Regions from separate parts of the Candidatus Pantoea communis genome, predicted to be linked through region 3. Evidence: predicted binding sites of a transcription regulator. Region 3 holds the regulator's gene; each other region holds the start of a gene.
What was found. The regulator PhoB, encoded in region 3, activates phosphate uptake and scavenging genes when phosphate is short. The targets are predictions, from matches to a motif close to CTGTCATAAAACTGNCNNAT.
Positions count from the first base shown of each region.

Region 1: ugpB (sn-glycerol-3-phosphate ABC transporter substrate-binding protein UgpB) is a predicted target of PhoB. The motif match lies at 1,742-1,761, and genes of this name have one in related genera.
Region 2: phoA (alkaline phosphatase) is a predicted target of PhoB. The motif match lies at 2,612-2,631, and genes of this name have one in related genera.
Region 4: pitA (inorganic phosphate transporter PitA) is a predicted target of PhoB. The motif match lies at 1,684-1,703, and genes of this name have one in related genera.

Region 1 is NZ_VWXC01000009.1:180,580-184,871, forward strand. It holds gene ugpA (sn-glycerol-3-phosphate ABC transporter permease UgpA) at 1-279, opposite strand, end outside; gene ugpB (sn-glycerol-3-phosphate ABC transporter substrate-binding protein UgpB) at 341-1,657, opposite strand; gene livF (high-affinity branched-chain amino acid ABC transporter ATP-binding protein LivF) at 1,943-2,656, opposite strand; gene livG (high-affinity branched-chain amino acid ABC transporter ATP-binding protein LivG) at 2,658-3,425, opposite strand; gene F3J37_RS14015 (high-affinity branched-chain amino acid ABC transporter permease LivM) at 3,422-4,292, opposite strand, start outside.
Region 2 is NZ_VWXC01000002.1:231,078-235,369, forward strand. It holds gene F3J37_RS05165 (pepsin/retropepsin-like aspartic protease family protein) at 1-210, opposite strand, end outside; gene F3J37_RS05170 (nitrilase family protein) at 302-1,315, opposite strand; gene F3J37_RS05175 (LysR family transcriptional regulator) at 1,409-2,284, shown strand; tRNA gene F3J37_RS05180 (tRNA-Ser) at 2,349-2,436, opposite strand; gene phoA (alkaline phosphatase) at 2,682-4,088, shown strand; gene gap (type I glyceraldehyde-3-phosphate dehydrogenase) at 4,155-4,292, opposite strand, start outside.
Region 3 is NZ_VWXC01000008.1:114,193-118,484, reverse strand. It holds gene F3J37_RS12590 (PstS family phosphate ABC transporter substrate-binding protein) at 1-398, opposite strand, end outside; gene phoR (phosphate regulon sensor histidine kinase PhoR) at 491-1,801, opposite strand; gene phoB (phosphate response regulator transcription factor PhoB) at 1,817-2,506, opposite strand; gene sbcD (exonuclease subunit SbcD) at 2,704-3,915, shown strand; gene F3J37_RS12570 (AAA family ATPase) at 3,912-4,292, shown strand, end outside.
Region 4 is NZ_VWXC01000016.1:96,083-100,374, reverse strand. It holds gene F3J37_RS19835 (glycosyltransferase family 32 protein) at 1-296, shown strand, start outside; gene F3J37_RS19830 (BaiN/RdsA family NAD(P)/FAD-dependent oxidoreductase) at 363-1,547, opposite strand; gene pitA (inorganic phosphate transporter PitA) at 1,791-3,290, shown strand; gene uspB (universal stress protein UspB) at 3,354-3,689, opposite strand; gene uspA (universal stress protein UspA) at 4,111-4,292, shown strand, end outside.

The DNA.
Region 1 (4,292 bases), on a different contig from region 3:
CAGCAGCAGCGAGAAGGTCATGCCGCACACCGTAACCAGTGCGCTGAATTCGATGGTGGTCCAGAAAGAATCCAGGTAATAGCTGTCGCTGAACAGGCGTTTGAAGTTATCCAGCCCGACGAAGGTGCTGGAAATACCAAAAGGATCGATACTTTGCAGCGAATACCACAGCGCTTCACCGGCCGGCCACAGGAAGAAAATAGCAGTAATGACCAGCTGTGGTGCCACCAGCAAATAGGGCAAAAAACGGGAGCGAAAAACGGGGCGTGATGAGGACATAGCAGACTCGCCAAAAGAGAAATCGGGGCTGACGCCATGCGCCAGCCCCGAGACAACGGAATTACTTCACTTGCTGTTCAAAACGACGCAGCAGTTCGTTTCCGCGCTTCACAGCGTTATCCAGTGCAGCCTGTGGAGCCTGTTTGCCCGTCCACACGCCTTCCAGCTCTTCGTCCACAATGGTACGAATCTGTGGCATGTTGCCCAGACGCATGCCTTTGGTGAACGGCAGTGGATCTTTGTTCAGCATCTGACGCGTGGCGATGTCTGCGCCTGGGTTCTTGTCATAGAAGCCCTGTTGCTTGGTCAGCTCATATGCAGCAGTGGTGATTGGCAGGTAACCGGTCTTCTGGTGCCATTCTGCGGCGATTTCTGGCTGAGCCAGGAACTTCATGAACTCTGCTACGCCCTTGTAGGTGTCGGCATCTTTGCCTTTCATCACCCACAGGCTCGCGCCGCCGATGATGGCGTTCTGCGGTGCGTTAGGCACAGTTGAGTCATAAGGCATCATGCCGACGCCGAAGTTGAACTTAGCGTAATGCTTGATATCCGCCAGAGAGCCGGAAGAAGCCGTGGTGATGCCGCAATCGCCGTTGTAGAACTTCGCGGTGGATTCATCTTTACGACCGAAGTAGGTGAAATCACCCTTCTTGTTCATGTCTTCCAGCATCTGGATGTGGCGCACCTGAACCGGCTTGTTGAATTCCAATACCGCGTCGGTACCGTCAAAGCCGTTGTTTTTGGTGGCAACCGGCAGTGCATGCCAGGCGCTGAAGTTTTCGATTTGAATCCAACCCTGCCAGCCGCTGGCGTAACCACAAGTCATGCCCGCTTTACGCAGTGCGTCGGCGTCTTTTGCCAGTTCCTGCCAGGTTTTAGGCGGCTGGTCTGGGTTCAGACCGGCTTTCTTGAAGGCATCTTTGTTGTAGTACAGCACTGGGGTTGAGCTGTTGAACGGCTGAGAGATCAGCTGGCCATTGCTGTCGCTGTAATAACCTGCAACCGCTGGCACGAACTGTTTTGGATCCATCTGCACGCCCGCGTCTTTGAACACGTCATGCACAGGCACGATAGCTTTTGAAGCCATCATGGTCGCCGTACCCACTTCGTAAACCTGCAGAATCGCCGGTGCTTTACCGGTACGCACAGCAGCGATACCCGCTGCCAGGCTCTGCTCGTAGTTACCTTTGTAAGTCGGTACGATTTTATATTCTGGGTGAGCCTGGTTAAAACGTTGTGCCAGAGAATCGACTTCTTTGCCTAACTCGCCTTCCATTGAGTGCCAGAAAGGAATGTCAGTGGCAGCCAGCGCGTTACCACTGAGCGCCAGACCAAGCAAAACACTCATCAGGCGGGGACGAAGCGTAAAAGCGGACATAAGTTTTTTCCTGTGCTGTTAGGTACGCGCGATATCACGCATTTTTTTGTTCGCGAAGTAACATGACACGGGGAAATGACGGATTAATAACAGGTTTATGACGGAAATGTGACGGAGATTGCGCGTATTAGAAAGTTTAAAGTGGCACAAGTTATCTCAAACTTGAGCCACTGTTTAGACCGCCAGCGTTGCAGTCAGACCGTCGGCGGCGCAGCCACCGGAACGTACTCTTAGTACGTGAGGATGGCGAGCACTGCCCAACCGCAAGCTGGCAAGTAAGCCAGGTCAGGCGCCGAGGTAAGCGCTGCGTACCGCTTCGTTGGACAGCAACGCTTCACCACTGTCTTCCAGCACCACATGACCGTTCTCCAGCACGTAGCCGCGATCGGCGAGCTTCAGCGCCTGGTTGGCGTTTTGCTCCACCAGGAAAATGGTCATGCCCTCTTTACGCAACTGTTCAATCGTATCGAAAATCTGCTGAATAATAATCGGCGCTAAACCTAAAGAAGGTTCGTCGAGTAACAGCAAACGCGGCTGACTCATTAGCGCACGACCGATCGCCAGCATCTGCTGTTCACCACCGGACATGGTGCCCGCGCGCTGCACTTTACGTTCAGCCAGACGCGGGAACAGCTGATAAACCCGCTCAATGCGCTCCTGATACTGCTGGCGCGTGGCAAAGAAACCGCCCATCGCCAGGTTCTCTTCCACCGTCATGCGTGAAAACACGCGGCGGCCTTCCGGCACAATCGCAATCGCTTCACGCATGATTTTGGCGGTTTGCCAGTCGGTGATCTCTTTGCCGTCGAAGATAATAGTGCCACTGGTGGCACGCGGCTCACCGCACAGGGTGCCGAGCAACGTGGTTTTACCTGCGCCGTTAGCCCCAATCAGGGTGACAATTTCACCCTGACTGATGTGCAGGTTAATGTTGTGCAGTGCCTGAATTGGGCCGTAATGGGCACTCACCCCTTGCAACGTTAAAATTGGGTTTGCCATATTACGCCTCACCTAAATAAGCACGGATCACATCCGGATTGTTACGCACTTCTTCCGGCGTACCGTTAGCCAGCGGTGTGCCCTGGTTCACCACATAAATGCGGTCAGAAATGCCCATCACCAGCTTCATATCGTGTTCGATTAACAGTACCGAGACCTTATGCTCACCGCGCAGTTCGGCAATCAGTTCGTCCAGTTCGTGGGTTTCGCGTGGGTTAAGTCCTGCGGCAGGCTCATCCAGCATCAGGATTTCCGGACGCGTCACCATGCAGCGCGCAATCTCCAGACGACGCTGCTGGCCGTAAGCGAGGTTGCCCGCCTGGCGATTGGCCAGCTCCAGCAGGCCGATGCGATCCAGCCAGGTGGCAGCACGATCCAGCGCTTCACTCTCCCCGCGACGGAACGCCGGGGTTTTGAACAGGCCGGAGAACACGCCACTTTTCAGGTGCTGATGCTGCGCGACCAGCAGGTTTTCAATCACCGTCATCTCACGGAACAGTCGCACGTGCTGGAAAGTACGCACGATGCCCATACGCGCAATCTTCTGGCCCGGCTGGCCCTGCAACTCCTGATCGCGCAGTTTGATGGTACCGCCGGTCGGCTTGTAAAAACCGGTCAGGCAGTTGAACACCGTGGTTTTACCGGCACCGTTTGGCCCGATCAGTGACACGATTTCCTGGGGATGCAGTTCCAGCGCCACATTGTTGACGGCCAACAGCCCGCCAAAGCGCATCATCAAGCCTTCAACGGCTAACAAAGGCTGACTCATGCCTGCTCTCCTTGTTTACTGCTTTTCAACTTCAGGTGTGGACGCTTCATCGGCAACAATCCTTGCGGACGCCAAATCATCATCAGCACCATCAAACCACCCAACACCAGCATGCTGTACTCGTTCAGATCACGCATCAATTCGCGCGACACCACCAGCAGCACGGCCGCGAGGATCACCGCAAACTGCGAACCCATGCCGCCCAGTACCACAATCGCCAGCACAAAGGCTGATTCGACGAAGGTGAAGGATTCCGGGCTAACAAAACCCTGACGTGCGGCAAACAGCGTGCCAGCAAAACCGGCGAACACGGCGCTGATGGTGAAAGCGGTCAGCTTGATGCGTGTTGGGCTGAGCCCCAATGAACGACAGGCGATCTCATCTTCACGCAGCGCTTCCCACGCGCGACCCAATGGCATACGCAGCAAACGGTTAATCACGAACAAGGTCAGCACCACCAGCAGCAGCGCCACCAGATAGAGGAAGATTACACGATGATTCGGATCGTACTGCAGGCCCGTCAGCTCATGGAAAGTGGTCCAGCCGCCTTCACTGACACGACGTCCAAACTCAATGCCAAACAGGCTTGGTTTAGGAATCTGCGCGATACCGTTTGGACCGCCGGTAATAGAGGTGCTGTTGAGCAGCAGAATACGCACGATCTCACCGAAGCCGAGCGTCACAATCGCCAGATAGTCACCGCGCAGGCGCAGTACCGGGAAGCCGAGCATCAGGCCAAACGCACCGGCGACAATCCCCGCCAGCGGCAGGCTTTCCCAGAAACCAAAACCGTAATAGTGATTGAGCAGCGCAAAGGTGTAAGCGCCGATGGCATAGAAACCACCGTAGCCCAGCACCAGCAAACCA
Region 2 (4,292 bases), on a different contig from region 3:
GGTCACCTGTCGTATAAATGACTGATCAAAATGGAAAGCAAATGCGGAGCCGGTATCAAGCATGAACTCGCCATCCTGACCATTAATATTCAGTGTTGCAATCGGTACTGCACTCTCATCGAATTTAAACGGAATTTCTATTACCGCTTCAGCTAACGAGGTGAATGTCATGGCGCAGATAAAAATGCCATGATGCATAAATCCCTTCATTTATTGTTTTTCCCTATATTAGTATTAACTTCCCCAGGCGTCTTCAGTGTCGGTATTCATAAAACGCGAAAGGTTTACTCCTTATGCTGCGTTATTTTTTATCCAAAAATGTTTTACGCGTCATTTTGTGATCGAACACAGGAACATCCTCGGAGAACCGTGCAGTACGTGCATCACGCTCATAGCCCTGAGGTTCACACAGGAGTTGATAAAGCTCCGGGCGACGACCATGGATCCAGCGGCGTCCGGTAGACATCGCCAGTAACGAGAGATCCAGGTCGGCACTCACCAGCGTATCCCTGAAGGAAGTGGTTTCGTTAACGATGCGGCCATAGGGGTCAATCACCATCGCATTGCCGGTACGGATCTCGCCGTTATCCAGTCCGACGGCATTACTGAACAGGACGAAAAGCCCGTTATCGTGCGCACGCGAAGGCAGCCAGCGCATCAACCAGCCTCGACCGCTGTCGCTAGCCAGAGCGATTTCCAGTGCGCTGGGATCGCTTTCTCGGTTTTCCCACAGGCTCACCGGAATGGGTTTCATACCAAAGGGACTGCGTGAATGGGTGCCACCTGTTTGATGCGGGGCAATCAGAATATCGGCTCCCATGAGCGCGGTGATGCGGACGTTATCGGTTAAATTATTGTCCCAGCAAATCAGAATCCCGACTTTCACCCCCCATGGCGTGTCAAACACGGTGAATTCATTTCCCTGGGCGATGCCCGCATGTTCGAAAGCATGGATCTTACGATGTACTTGGCGTTGGCCATCCGGCATGCAGACCGCATAGGCATTGTAGAGCAGTCCATTATCATGCTTTTCGATGTAGCCGGCGCCGATCGCCATCTGATGCTTTTCCGCCAGGCTCGCGATACGCGCCAGTGACGGGCTGTTTTCCGTGCGCTCGGCCAGGGCTTCGACCTCTGTAATGGGCAGATCCGGCACATGCCAGTAACCCGTGATGCACATTTCAGGAAAGGTTAATATTTTGACTTCTTCTTGTGCGGCCTGCGCGATAAAGCGCTCCATCACGGAAAGATTGTAAGCTTTGTCGCTGGCGCGATGGCAAAACTGCACGGTGGCAACGCGAAGTGAATGTTCCATGGTGATTCTCCAAAAGGAAGTAGGTCGCTATTTCACCAGAGGGAAATCCACCGTGTATAATCACAACTTCTCCCACTTTGATAACCGATTGGAATGGATATTAAACTGTTACGCGCCTTTGTGACGCTGGCGCAAGAAGGCACCTACCACTCGGCGGCCAATAAGCTCTGCATCACCCAGCCCGCACTCTCGAAACAGATCCAGACACTGGAGCACCTTTCTGGTGTGACGTTATTTCAGCGCGGCCGGCATGGCGCGCGGTTAACGGTGGCGGGAGAGCAGTTATTAGCGGCTGCCAGCGAGGCAGTGGAGCGCTACGCGGATTTCTTTGCTGATGTGACGGCGATCCAAAGAGGGGATTCAGGAAAACTCACTCTGGGTTTTGGCATCTCTTCTTATCTTTTTGCTGCCAAACGTGTCGCTGCCTTTCGCGTTCGTTATCCCGGCGTACAGGTCTCGCTCAACGATATGCCTTCGGCGGTTCAGACCCAACGGCTTGCTGAAGGACGACTGCAGGTGGGATTTGTGCGCTTACCCGTGCCTGAACCACTGCAAAGTCACAGTCTGGATACGGAACAATTAGTGCTGGCGGTAGCCGCTGATCAATTATTGAGTCACTTAGAAACAACGCAGGTTATTGAAAATCATCAACTCTTACAGTTGGCACCTCAGCGGGGCGAAGGGCTCACTACGCAGGCCGATCAATTCCTGACCGCAAGAAACCTCACGCCGCGCACGGTGTCGGCTGCTGATGATATTCAGACGTTACTGGCGCTGGTGGCCGCTGGTGATGGTGTGGCGTTACTGCCGGCGAGTGTGAAACACATCCTGCCTGTAGGCGTCACACTATTGCCGCTGGAAGGCGAGCATACCCAATGGCACACCGGTTTGGCGTGGAATGGTCAGATTAAGGACCCGCTAAGAGACAAGTTTTTAGCGATGGTAATGGAAGATGGCCAGATAAATTAACGATGTGGCTGAATTGAAGACAAAAAAAAGCCTGAACTTTCGTTCAGGCTCTTCTTCGAAATGATGGCGGTGAGAGGGGGATTCGAACCCCCGATACGTTGCCGTATACACACTTTCCAGGCGTGCTCCTTCAGCCACTCGGACATCTCACCACATTTTTTCTGCCAACCGCACTGGGTCAACGGGGCGCTACTATAGGGAGTTACCTGAATACGGTCAAGCCCTATTTTCTCCTTTTGTTCTATCCGCTTAAGCTCTGTGCAGCTTGCTGCATCTCTCGCCGAACTGCGTGTTCTGTCATCAAATTATTCCCTCTCTGCCACAAAAGTGTCACCAGACTGTCGCAGACTTGTCTGCGGAAACATTTGGTTATATTTACTGATAAGGATGCTTATAAATGAAACACATACCTCTTTTCACGGTTTCTCTGCTGGCTTCACTCATCGCGACGTCAGCAGTGGCAGACACAACAACGTATAGCCGCGCCGCCACCGGTGATATCACCGAACACGGTGGCGCGCGCCGCCTCAGCAGCGACCAGACGGAAGCGCTGAAAGCCTCACTCGTTAATACCACGGCCAAAAACGTCATCTTATTGATCGGCGATGGCATGGGTGACTCGGAAATCACCGCCGCACGAAATCAGGCGATGGGCGCGGGTGGTTTCTTCCCAGGCATTGATGCGCTGCCGTTAACCGGTCAGTACACCCACTACTCGTTAGACAAGAAAACTCACAAACCGAATTACGTGACCGATTCGGCTGCCTCCGCGACCGCCTGGGCGACGGGCACCAAATCTTATAACGGCGCCATCGGCGTAGACGTTAATGGCAAGGATCAGGTCACCATTCTGGAGTTGGCGAAAGCCGCTGGGAAAGCCACCGGTAACGTCTCGACTGCAGAATTGCAGGATGCCACGCCCGCCGCTTTGATGGCGCATGTCACGTCGCGTAAATGTTATGGCCCGGAGAAAACCAGCGAGCTGTGTCCCACCAATGCGCTGGAGCAGGGCGGTAAAGGGTCTATCAGCGAGCAGATGCTGAAGACCCGCCCAGATGTCACCCTTGGCGGCGGGGCGAAATCGTTCTCTGAAAGCGCCAAAGCGGGTGAATATCAGGGTAAAACCCTGCGCGAGCAGGCTCAGGCGTTGGGCTTCCAGCTGGTTGATAACCTTGATGGCATGAATGCCATCCAACAGGCCGATCAAACGAAACCGGTACTGGGGCTGTTCTCCGATGGCAATATGCCGGTTCGCTGGCAGGGACCAAAAGCCAGCTATCACGGCAATATCGATAAACCGGCGGTGACCTGTGAAGTGAATAAAGATCGCCCGGCATCAACACCAACATTGGCGCAGATGACCAAAAAGGCGATTGATCTGCTGAGCACCAATGAGAAAGGTTTCTTCCTGCAGGTGGAAGGCGCGTCAATTGATAAACAGGATCACGCGGCGAACCCGTGCGGCCAGATTGGCGAAACGGTGGATCTGGATGAGGCCGTGCAGCAGGCGCTGGCTTTTGCACGTGAACACGGTGACACGCTGGTGGTAGTGACGGCAGACCATGCGCATAGCAGCCAGATTATTGAAAATGGCAGCAAAGCCCCAGGCCTGACCCAGGCGGTGAACACCAAAGATGGTGCGGTCATGACCATCAGTTACGGTAACTCTGAAGAGGATTCTCAGGGGCATACCGGCACACAGTTGCGCATCGCGGCCTATGGGCCTTATGCGGCTAACGTGGTGGGCCTGACCGATCAGACGGACTTGTTCTTTACGCTGAAGGATGCGATGGGCATCAAGTAATCACTCCCGGCAGCAACGAGAATCCCCGCATCAGCGGGGATTTTTTGGGCTGCAGATTGGTGCGAATTACAATCCGCGCTGCGCCATTAAGCGCGCTAAATCCACCAGACGATTTGAGAATCCCCACTCGTTATCGTACCAGGCGAGGATTTTCACCAGGTTGCCGCCAATCACCAGGGTAGAGAGCCCATCAATGATCGATGA
Region 3 (4,292 bases):
ACAGAGAAAAGGGCATCGAGTTGCGGTTGATCGATACGCGTTAGCGGGTTGTCCTGATTGACCACCACCACCAGCGCATCCATCGCCACCGGCACCGCCAGCGGGGGATAGCCGTAGCGCGTGGTAAACAGTTGGCGTTCATCAATTTGCATCGGGCGGCTCATCGCCCCGAGCTGGGCAGCGCCTGCCGCCAGCGCGGTGGGTGCGGTTGAGGATCCAGCCGCCTGTACCTGAACGTTAACGCCCGGTGACTGGCGGCTGAAATCCTCGCCCCATAAGGTCATCAGATAGCCGAGGGTGTCGGAACCGACGCTGCTCAAATTGCCGGTGAGCATGGTTTGTTGGCTTTGTGCCAGCGTAGAGCACAGCAGCAACGTGAACAGCAACAGCGATCTCATCAGGTCTTCCGCAAATCAGGTCAGGAACATTGAACTGCACATTCTGTCGCGCCGCGATTCATCACGCAATCAATTGCGCCACTTCATCGTGCTTAACTGACCTTACTGTGCACGCTCTTCGCCACAATCAAACGTGGCGGCAGCACGAAACTAAAACAGGTTTCCTGATGCGGAATACTGGTGATTTCCAGCCGTGCATTATGGTGGCTCAATGCATGCTTAACGATCGCCAACCCTAAGCCACTGCCCCCGGTGGCGCGCGATCGGGCTTTATCCACCCGATAGAAACGCTCGGTGAGGCGCGGCAAATGCTCCTCGCTGATCCCCGGTCCGTTATCGCACACTTTGAACTCCGCGCCCTCTTTGTTACGCAGCCAGCTAATATCGAGGCGCGTCCCTTCCGGCGTGTGATTCACCGCGTTGTACACCAGATTGGAAATGGCGCTGCGCAGCTGTTCATCATTACCGAAGACTTTGAGGTGCGGATCGGTGCGGAAATGAATGCTGTGCCGACCCTGGCTCAGCGTTTCCGCCTCGCGCTGCAACAGTTGCAGCATGCCCGGAACATCCACCGTCTCTTTGAGATCGATAGCCGGTGCGGCCTCGATACGTGACAAAGTCAGCAGCTGTTTCACCAGGCTATCCATGCGGCGCGTTTGCTCCTGCATGGTATGCAACGCCTTGCCGCGCGTGCGCTCGTTCATCGTCGCATCGTCCATCATCTCCAGATAGCCCTGCAGCACCGTTAACGGCGTACGCAGTTCATGACTGACGTTGGCAAAGAAGTTACGCCGCGCCCCTTCCAGCTGGTGCATTTGGGTGACATCGCGCGCCACCATCAACCACTGCCCTTCGCTATAGGGCATCACACGGAATTCCATATGATGTTGATTGTTCAGCACCAGCGTCAGCGGCTTGTCAAAATCGCGTTGGCGAATATAGCGGGAAAACTCAGGATAGCGCAGCAAGTTGAGGATGTTCTGGCCATTATCTTCCGGCCAGCGCAGCCCGAGATGCTGTTGTGCCAGCCCGTTGCACCAGAAAATGGTGCCCTCTTCGGTGGTCAGGATCACTGCATCCGGCAGGGATTCCGCGCCGCTACGAAAGCGCTTAATCAGGTTACCCAGCTCGCGACGTCGACGGCGATTACGCAGTTGCATCTGGTACAAGCCGTAGAACAAGGGCTCCCAGCTACCGCGACCGGCGGGCGGCGTCATGGAACGATCGACCCACAGCCAGTGCGACAGACGCATCAGATTTCTAAAGTGCCAAAACATCACACCCGACACCGCGATCAGCAGTAGCCAGGGCAGATAACCGAACAACAGACCAAGCACCAGCGCGGGCAAACAGACCAGCGCCAGCTCAGTCAATAATCTCTTCCAGGAGAGTCGTTCCAGCACGGTAAAAGACTCCGTTTAGTAGCGGGCAGAGAAACGATACCCTGTTCCGCGTACGGTTTGAACCATGCGATCGTGGCCAGATACTTCCAGTGCTTTACGTAAACGACGGATATGCACATCAACGGTACGATCTTCCACGTAGACGTTGGTGCCCCATACATGGTTCAGCAGCTGTTCGCGGCTGTAAACACGCTCCGGGTGCGTCATAAAGAAGTGCAGTAATTTATATTCGGTGGGCCCCATTTCCAGCGGGGTACTTTCCGACATCACGCGATGTGAGGAAGGATCCAGGCTCAGGCCCTGCATCTCAATCACCTCTTCCACCGCCATCGGTGAAATACGGCGCATCACCGCTTTGATACGTGCCATCAGCTCTTTCGGTGAGAAAGGCTTAGTGATGTAGTCATCGGCGCCGACTTCCAGACCGCGTACGCGATCCTCTTCTTCACCGCGTGCCGTCAGCATCATCACCGGGATGTCGCGCGTCATGGCTTCACGTTTCAAATGTTTAATAAACTGAATACCGCTGCCGCCAGGCAACATCCAATCCAGCAGAATTAAATCAGGCCAGGGTTCGATCAGCTTACCAATCGCGCTGTCATAGTCTTCTGCCTCAATAGGCTGGTAATCATTCTGTTCCAGCACGAAACATAACATTTCACGGATGGGAGCTTCGTCTTCCACAACCAAAATGCGCTTAGCCATTATAACTCCTGCTTTTGTGACAATAGGTCACTGGGATTTGCGGCGCCATTATGCGTCAGTTTTATGACACTTTTATGAAAAACCCGACCTATGATAAATAGTTAAAAAACAGAAATGTGACAACGATTATCGCTTTTTTTTCTTTGCGATCTGAAGAGGTTATAATTCGCCTTCGCTTAACGAAGCAGGGAGTATTCATGCGCATCATTCACACCGCGGATTGGCATCTCGGTCAGTTCTTTTACAGCAAAAGCCGGGCGGCCGAGCATCAGGCCTTCCTGGACTGGCTGCTGGCACAGATTACCCAGCATCAGGTGGATGCCTTAATCATCGCGGGAGACCTGTTTGATACCGGTTCGCCACCGAGCTATGCGCGTGAAATGTTTAACCGCTTCGTGGTGGCGCTACAGCCGACGCACTGTGAGCTGATTGTGCTGGCGGGCAACCATGATTCCGTCGCGACCCTGAATGAATCACGCGAGTTACTCGCCTGTTTAAGTACGCGAGTGATCACCAGCGCCACGCCACAAGGCGAACAGCAGGTGCTGACGCTGCATCAACGCGATGGCACGCCGGGCGCGTTACTGTGCGCGATTCCCTATTTACGTCCGCGCGATATTTTGCGCAGCCAGGCGGGGCAATCCGGGCGCGAGAAGCAGATATCACTGCTGGAAGCGATTGAGCAGCATTATCAGCAGTGTTATGCCGCAGCGCTGGCCGAGCGGGCAGATCGCGCACTTCCCATCATTGCCACCGGTCATCTCACCACCGTTGGTGTGACGAAAAGCGACTCGGTGCGCGATATCTATATCGGCACGCTGGATGCCTTCCCGGCGCAGGCGTTTCCCGCCGCGGATTACATTGCCCTTGGCCATATTCACCGTGCCCAGCGCATTGCCGATAGCGAACATATTCGCTACAGCGGCTCACCGATTCCGCTCAGTTTTGACGAACTGGGCCGCGAAAAGAGCGTGTTCCTGCTGGAGTTCAGCGCTCAGCTGGATAGCGTCACTCCCCTCCCGATCCCGCAGTTCCAGCCGATGCAGATGTTGAAAGGCTCAATGGCGGAGATCGAACAACAGCTGGGCGAATTTAGCGAGGGAGATCGCGAGCAGCCCGTCTGGCTCGATATTGAAATCACCACGCAAGAATATCTCAGCGATTTGCAGCGCCGTGTTGAGCAACTGACCGAAGCCCTACCGGTGGAAGTGCTGCTGGTACGCCGCAGCCGCGAACAGCGTCAGCGCAGCCTGGCACGCATGGATAATGAAACGCTAAGCGAATTGAAAGTCGAAGAAGTGTTCGCCCGCCGTCTGGCGCAGGAAGATCAGTTAGATGCCGAACAAGCCGAGCAACTCACGCAACTGTTCCGCACCACCCTCGCCGCGCTGGAGAACCCGTCTGCATGAAAATCCTGACGTTACGCTTTAAAAACCTCAATGCGCTGCGCGGTGAATGGTTTATCGATTTCCGCCGTGAACCCTTTGCCAGCAACGGATTGTTTGCCATTACCGGCGCGACCGGCGCGGGGAAAACCACACTGCTGGATGCTATCTGCCTGGCGCTCTATCACCAGACGCCGCGCCTTGGCGTGCTGTCGCAAACACAAAACGAACTGATCACCCGCGACACCGCCGAATGTCTGGCAGAAGTGGAATTTGAGATCAAAGGCGAAGCCTGGCGCGCCTTCTGGAGCCAGAACCGCGCACGCGGCCAGGCGGATGGCAAATTGCAGGCACCGCGTGTCGAGCTGGCGCGCGTGGCGGATAACCAGATTGTGGCCGAT
Region 4 (4,292 bases), on a different contig from region 3:
TGCGGGAAGAGAATCACTACAACTTCTACTTACGCAAAGCGGAAGCCGGTGCGTTATTGTATCAAACGCTGAGCGGCTGGCGTCCGGTGAAGCTGAGCCGCATGCTGATGGTGGACGCTTTACCGGAGGTGTTGCCACCGGTGTATAAGCTCACCAGCTTTGACCGCAAATATATCGCAACGCATCTGAAGTATGGCGTGGTCAACAGCGATAGCCTGCTGGGGCAAGTATTGCTGCACGACCAGCCGAAAAACCTGACACCTGCAGTGACGCCGTTACGCAGAGCCAGGCATTAGCGCTGCAACCTCAGCATAAAGCTGAACCTCGTACACTGGCGTCGCCTTTGATGGCGACGTGATAACTCACAGCGCCTGCGCACACGCCCAGGCTGAACTCCACGCCCACTGGAAGTTGTATCCGCCGAGCCAGCCGGTGACATCCACCACTTCACCAATAAAGTACAAACCGGGCACATCGCGCGCTTCCATGGTTTTGGAGGAGAGTTGCGTGGTATCGACGCCGCCCATCGTCACTTCGGCAGTGCGATAACCTTCGGTGCCATTCGGCTGCACGCGCCACTGATGCAACGTGATGACCAACTCCGCCTGCTGCTTGCTGTTGAGCTGCTTCAGCGTCACATCCGGGATCTGCTTCAGCTCCTGCAACACTTCCACCAGACGCTTCGGCAGGATTTTCGCCAGGCTGTTTTTTAGGCTGAGATTCGGATGCGCCTCGCGCTGCACGTTGATGAATTCTTCCAGCGAGGTTTCCGGCGACAGGTTAATGGTGACAAACTCACCCGGCTGCCAGTAGCTGGAGATTTGCAATACCGCCGGACCCGACAAACCGCGATGGGTAAACAGCATCGCTTCTTTAAACAGCGTGCCATCCTGCGCGGTGATGGTGGTGGGCAATGACACACCCGATAAGGTATGCAGCTGCTCAAGCAGTGGCTTATGCAGCGTAAACGGCACCAGGGCTGCGCGCGTCGGGAACACTTTCAAACCAAACTGCTCGGCCACTTTGTACCCGAATGGTGTCACGCCCAGACCCGGCATCGATAAGCCACCGCTGGCGATCACCAATTTCTCAGCCTGCACCTCGGAGCCATTCAGTTGCAGCCTGTAGCCGTTTTCATCGCGCGTCACGCTCAGCACTTCACTGCGCAAGCGCAACATAACCTGCCCGTCTTCGCACTCTTTTAACAGCAAATCCACGATCTGCTGCGCCGAATCATCGCAGAACAACTGGCCGAGGGTTTTCTCGTGATACGCAATCTTGTGGCGATTCACCAGATCGATGAAGTCCCACTGGGTGTAACGCGCCAATGCCGACTTACTGAAATGCGGGTTGTGCGAGAGATAGGCGGCCGGTTCGGTGTACATATTGGTGAAGTTACAGCGGCCACCACCGGACATCAGGATTTTACGTCCCGCCTTTTTGCCGTTATCCAGCAACAGCACCCGACGACCCAACTGCCCTGCCTGCGCCGCACAGAACATGCCGGCAGCGCCTGCACCTATTACGATAACGTCAAACTTGTCCACAGTGCTTAATCCACATAATTGAAAGGCGGTGATTGTAGAGATCTGCGGCATTTCGCGCCAGCGTCAAAAAAATGCCGTAAATGTGTCATATTGTAACTCGCTTATTTTTCAGTCTTTTTACCTTGTCTGATGGGGTTTGTGGCAATTTTAAGACAAAAAAGGACTATATTTTCCTTTCACATCATGCGGGTTGTCGCCGATAATGCGCCGCGTTCATGTCCTCCAAAAAATGGCGTAACGTTTATGCTACATCTGTTCGCTGGTCTTGACCTCAGTACCGGCCTGTTTTTGGTTATCGCTCTGCTGTTCGTATTGTTCTATGAGGCAATCAACGGTTTCCACGACACTGCTAACGCAGTCGCTACCGTCATCTATACCCGCGCGATGCGGGCGCAATTGGCGGTTGTGATGGCGGGTGTTTTCAACTTCTTAGGCGTTTTGCTGGGCGGCTTGAGCGTGGCTTATGCCATCGTGCATATGCTGCCAACTGATTTACTGCTGAATGTGGGTTCCGCTCACGGCCTGGCCATGGTGTTCTCCATGCTGCTGGCGGCCATCATCTGGAACCTCGGCACCTGGTATCTGGGTTTGCCGGCATCCAGTTCTCACACCTTGATCGGCGCGATTATCGGCATTGGTCTCACCAATGCGCTGATGACCGGCACCTCGGTGGTTGATGCCCTCAACCTGCCGAAAGTCATTAATATCTTCCTGTCACTGATCCTGTCGCCGATTGTCGGCCTGGTGATTGCGGGCTCGCTGATTTTCATCCTGCGTCGTTACTGGAGCGGAACCCCTAAACGTTCGCGCATCCACATGACGCCCGCTGACCGTGAAAAGATCGATGGCAAGAAGAAGCCACCGTTCTGGACGCGTATTGCCTTGATCGTTTCGGCGATTGGCGTGAGCTACTCCCACGGTGCGAACGATGGTCAGAAAGGCATTGGCCTGATTATGTTAGTGCTAATCGGTGTTGCGCCTGCGGGTTTCGTGGTCAACATGAATGCCTCAGGTTATGACATCACGCGAACTCGCGATGCGGTCAATCACCTGGAACAGTACTATCAGCAGCACAGCGATTCACTCACGCATATCATCCAGATGGCACCACCTGTTGTGCCTGCACCGGAAGAAGCGGTGGGCGGTCCTCACGAGTTCCATTGCGACAGCAGCCGTGCGCTGCAAGCCATTGACCGTGCTCAGGTGCTGCTAACTAATCTGAATAGCTATGACCAACTGACGGTTGATCAACGCAGCCAGATGCGTCGCCTGCTGATGTGCGTCTCGGACACGGCCGATAAAGCCGCGAAGCTGCCAGAGACCACCCCGGACGATAAGCGCTTCCTTAACAAGTTGAAGGGCGATTTGCTGGGCACCGTCGAGTACGCGCCGATCTGGATCATCATGGCGGTGGCGTTAGCGCTGGGCATTGGTACCATGATTGGCTGGCGTCGCGTGGCGACCACCATCGGTGAGAAAATCGGTAAGAAAGGCATGACTTATGCGCAAGGCATGTCAGCGCAGGTCACTGCGGCTGTGTCGATTGGTATCGCGAGCTATACCGGAATGCCGGTTTCGACCACGCATATTCTGTCATCATCCGTTGCCGGTACCATGCTGGTGGATGGCGGTGGATTACAGAGCCGTACGATCAAAAACATCGCCATGGCGTGGGTGTTCACCCTGCCGGTCTGTATTGTGCTGTCAGGTTCGCTCTACTGGATCGCGCTGAAAATTATCTAAGCCTTTAACGGCAAACAAGAGGGCGACTGTTCAACACAGATCGCCCTTTTTTATTGCCGCTATTTAATGCCAGATCGCCAGGCCAACCAGACTCACCACCACCAAAAAACAGAGCCCGCTGGTCAGGACAAACTGCCTGCGTACGCGCTCGCAGCGGCGAATAAATTCGTCGTCGTGATGATCGCGATAGCGTTTATCCCAGATATAACGCACCAGTCGCACCTGCTTGCTCGGCTGACCATGAGACGTGAAGAAACCTGCCCCATCCACATATTGATACAGCAGCGGATCGCAACCGCGCAGCACAGCCAATAGCGAGCGCAAAGAAGAGAAGTAGCGCGCCATATTCACCAGACAAACCACACACAGAGCCCAAAAAAGCGCGATAGTGCTGATCATGTTCCCCTCCCAGCTGGAGCCGCAATGACGTCGAAGGCAGCGGGGAAATGCTGTAGACGCCCCACGGGAAATTAACCAGCCACAGATGAATCGAATTGCATTGTTGTTATGCGAACCCGAGCGCGTTACCCAGACGGCAGTGGCACTCATTTTCAGTGTAGGAGATCTGTTCAATTTTTTTCCAGCGATGATTTTCGTTCACCGCGAGTGAAAATTGCGATAGCGCTTGATCTTCCTCACAAGCGAGCCGTGGATTGCAGCATTTGTTAACAACTCTGGCTATACTCAGGTCATAACAACAGAACGCCTGCAGGGCATAAATTGTGGTTGGTGGCGCTTCATCGCTGTTTCGCGCAAAGGATTTCGCTCGCCGAGCGGCGGGAATTCAGGTAGCCCCAGAATCTTGAGAAGGAGTTTTATCATGGCTTATAAACACATCCTGATTGCAGTAGACCTTTCCCCGGAAAGCCAGTTGCTGGTTGATAAAGCCGTTTCACTGGCCCGTCCTTATGATGCAAAAATCTCGCTGATCCACGTTGATGTGAATTACTCAGACCTTTACACCGGGCTGATTGACGTCAATCTGGGCGACATGCAGAAACG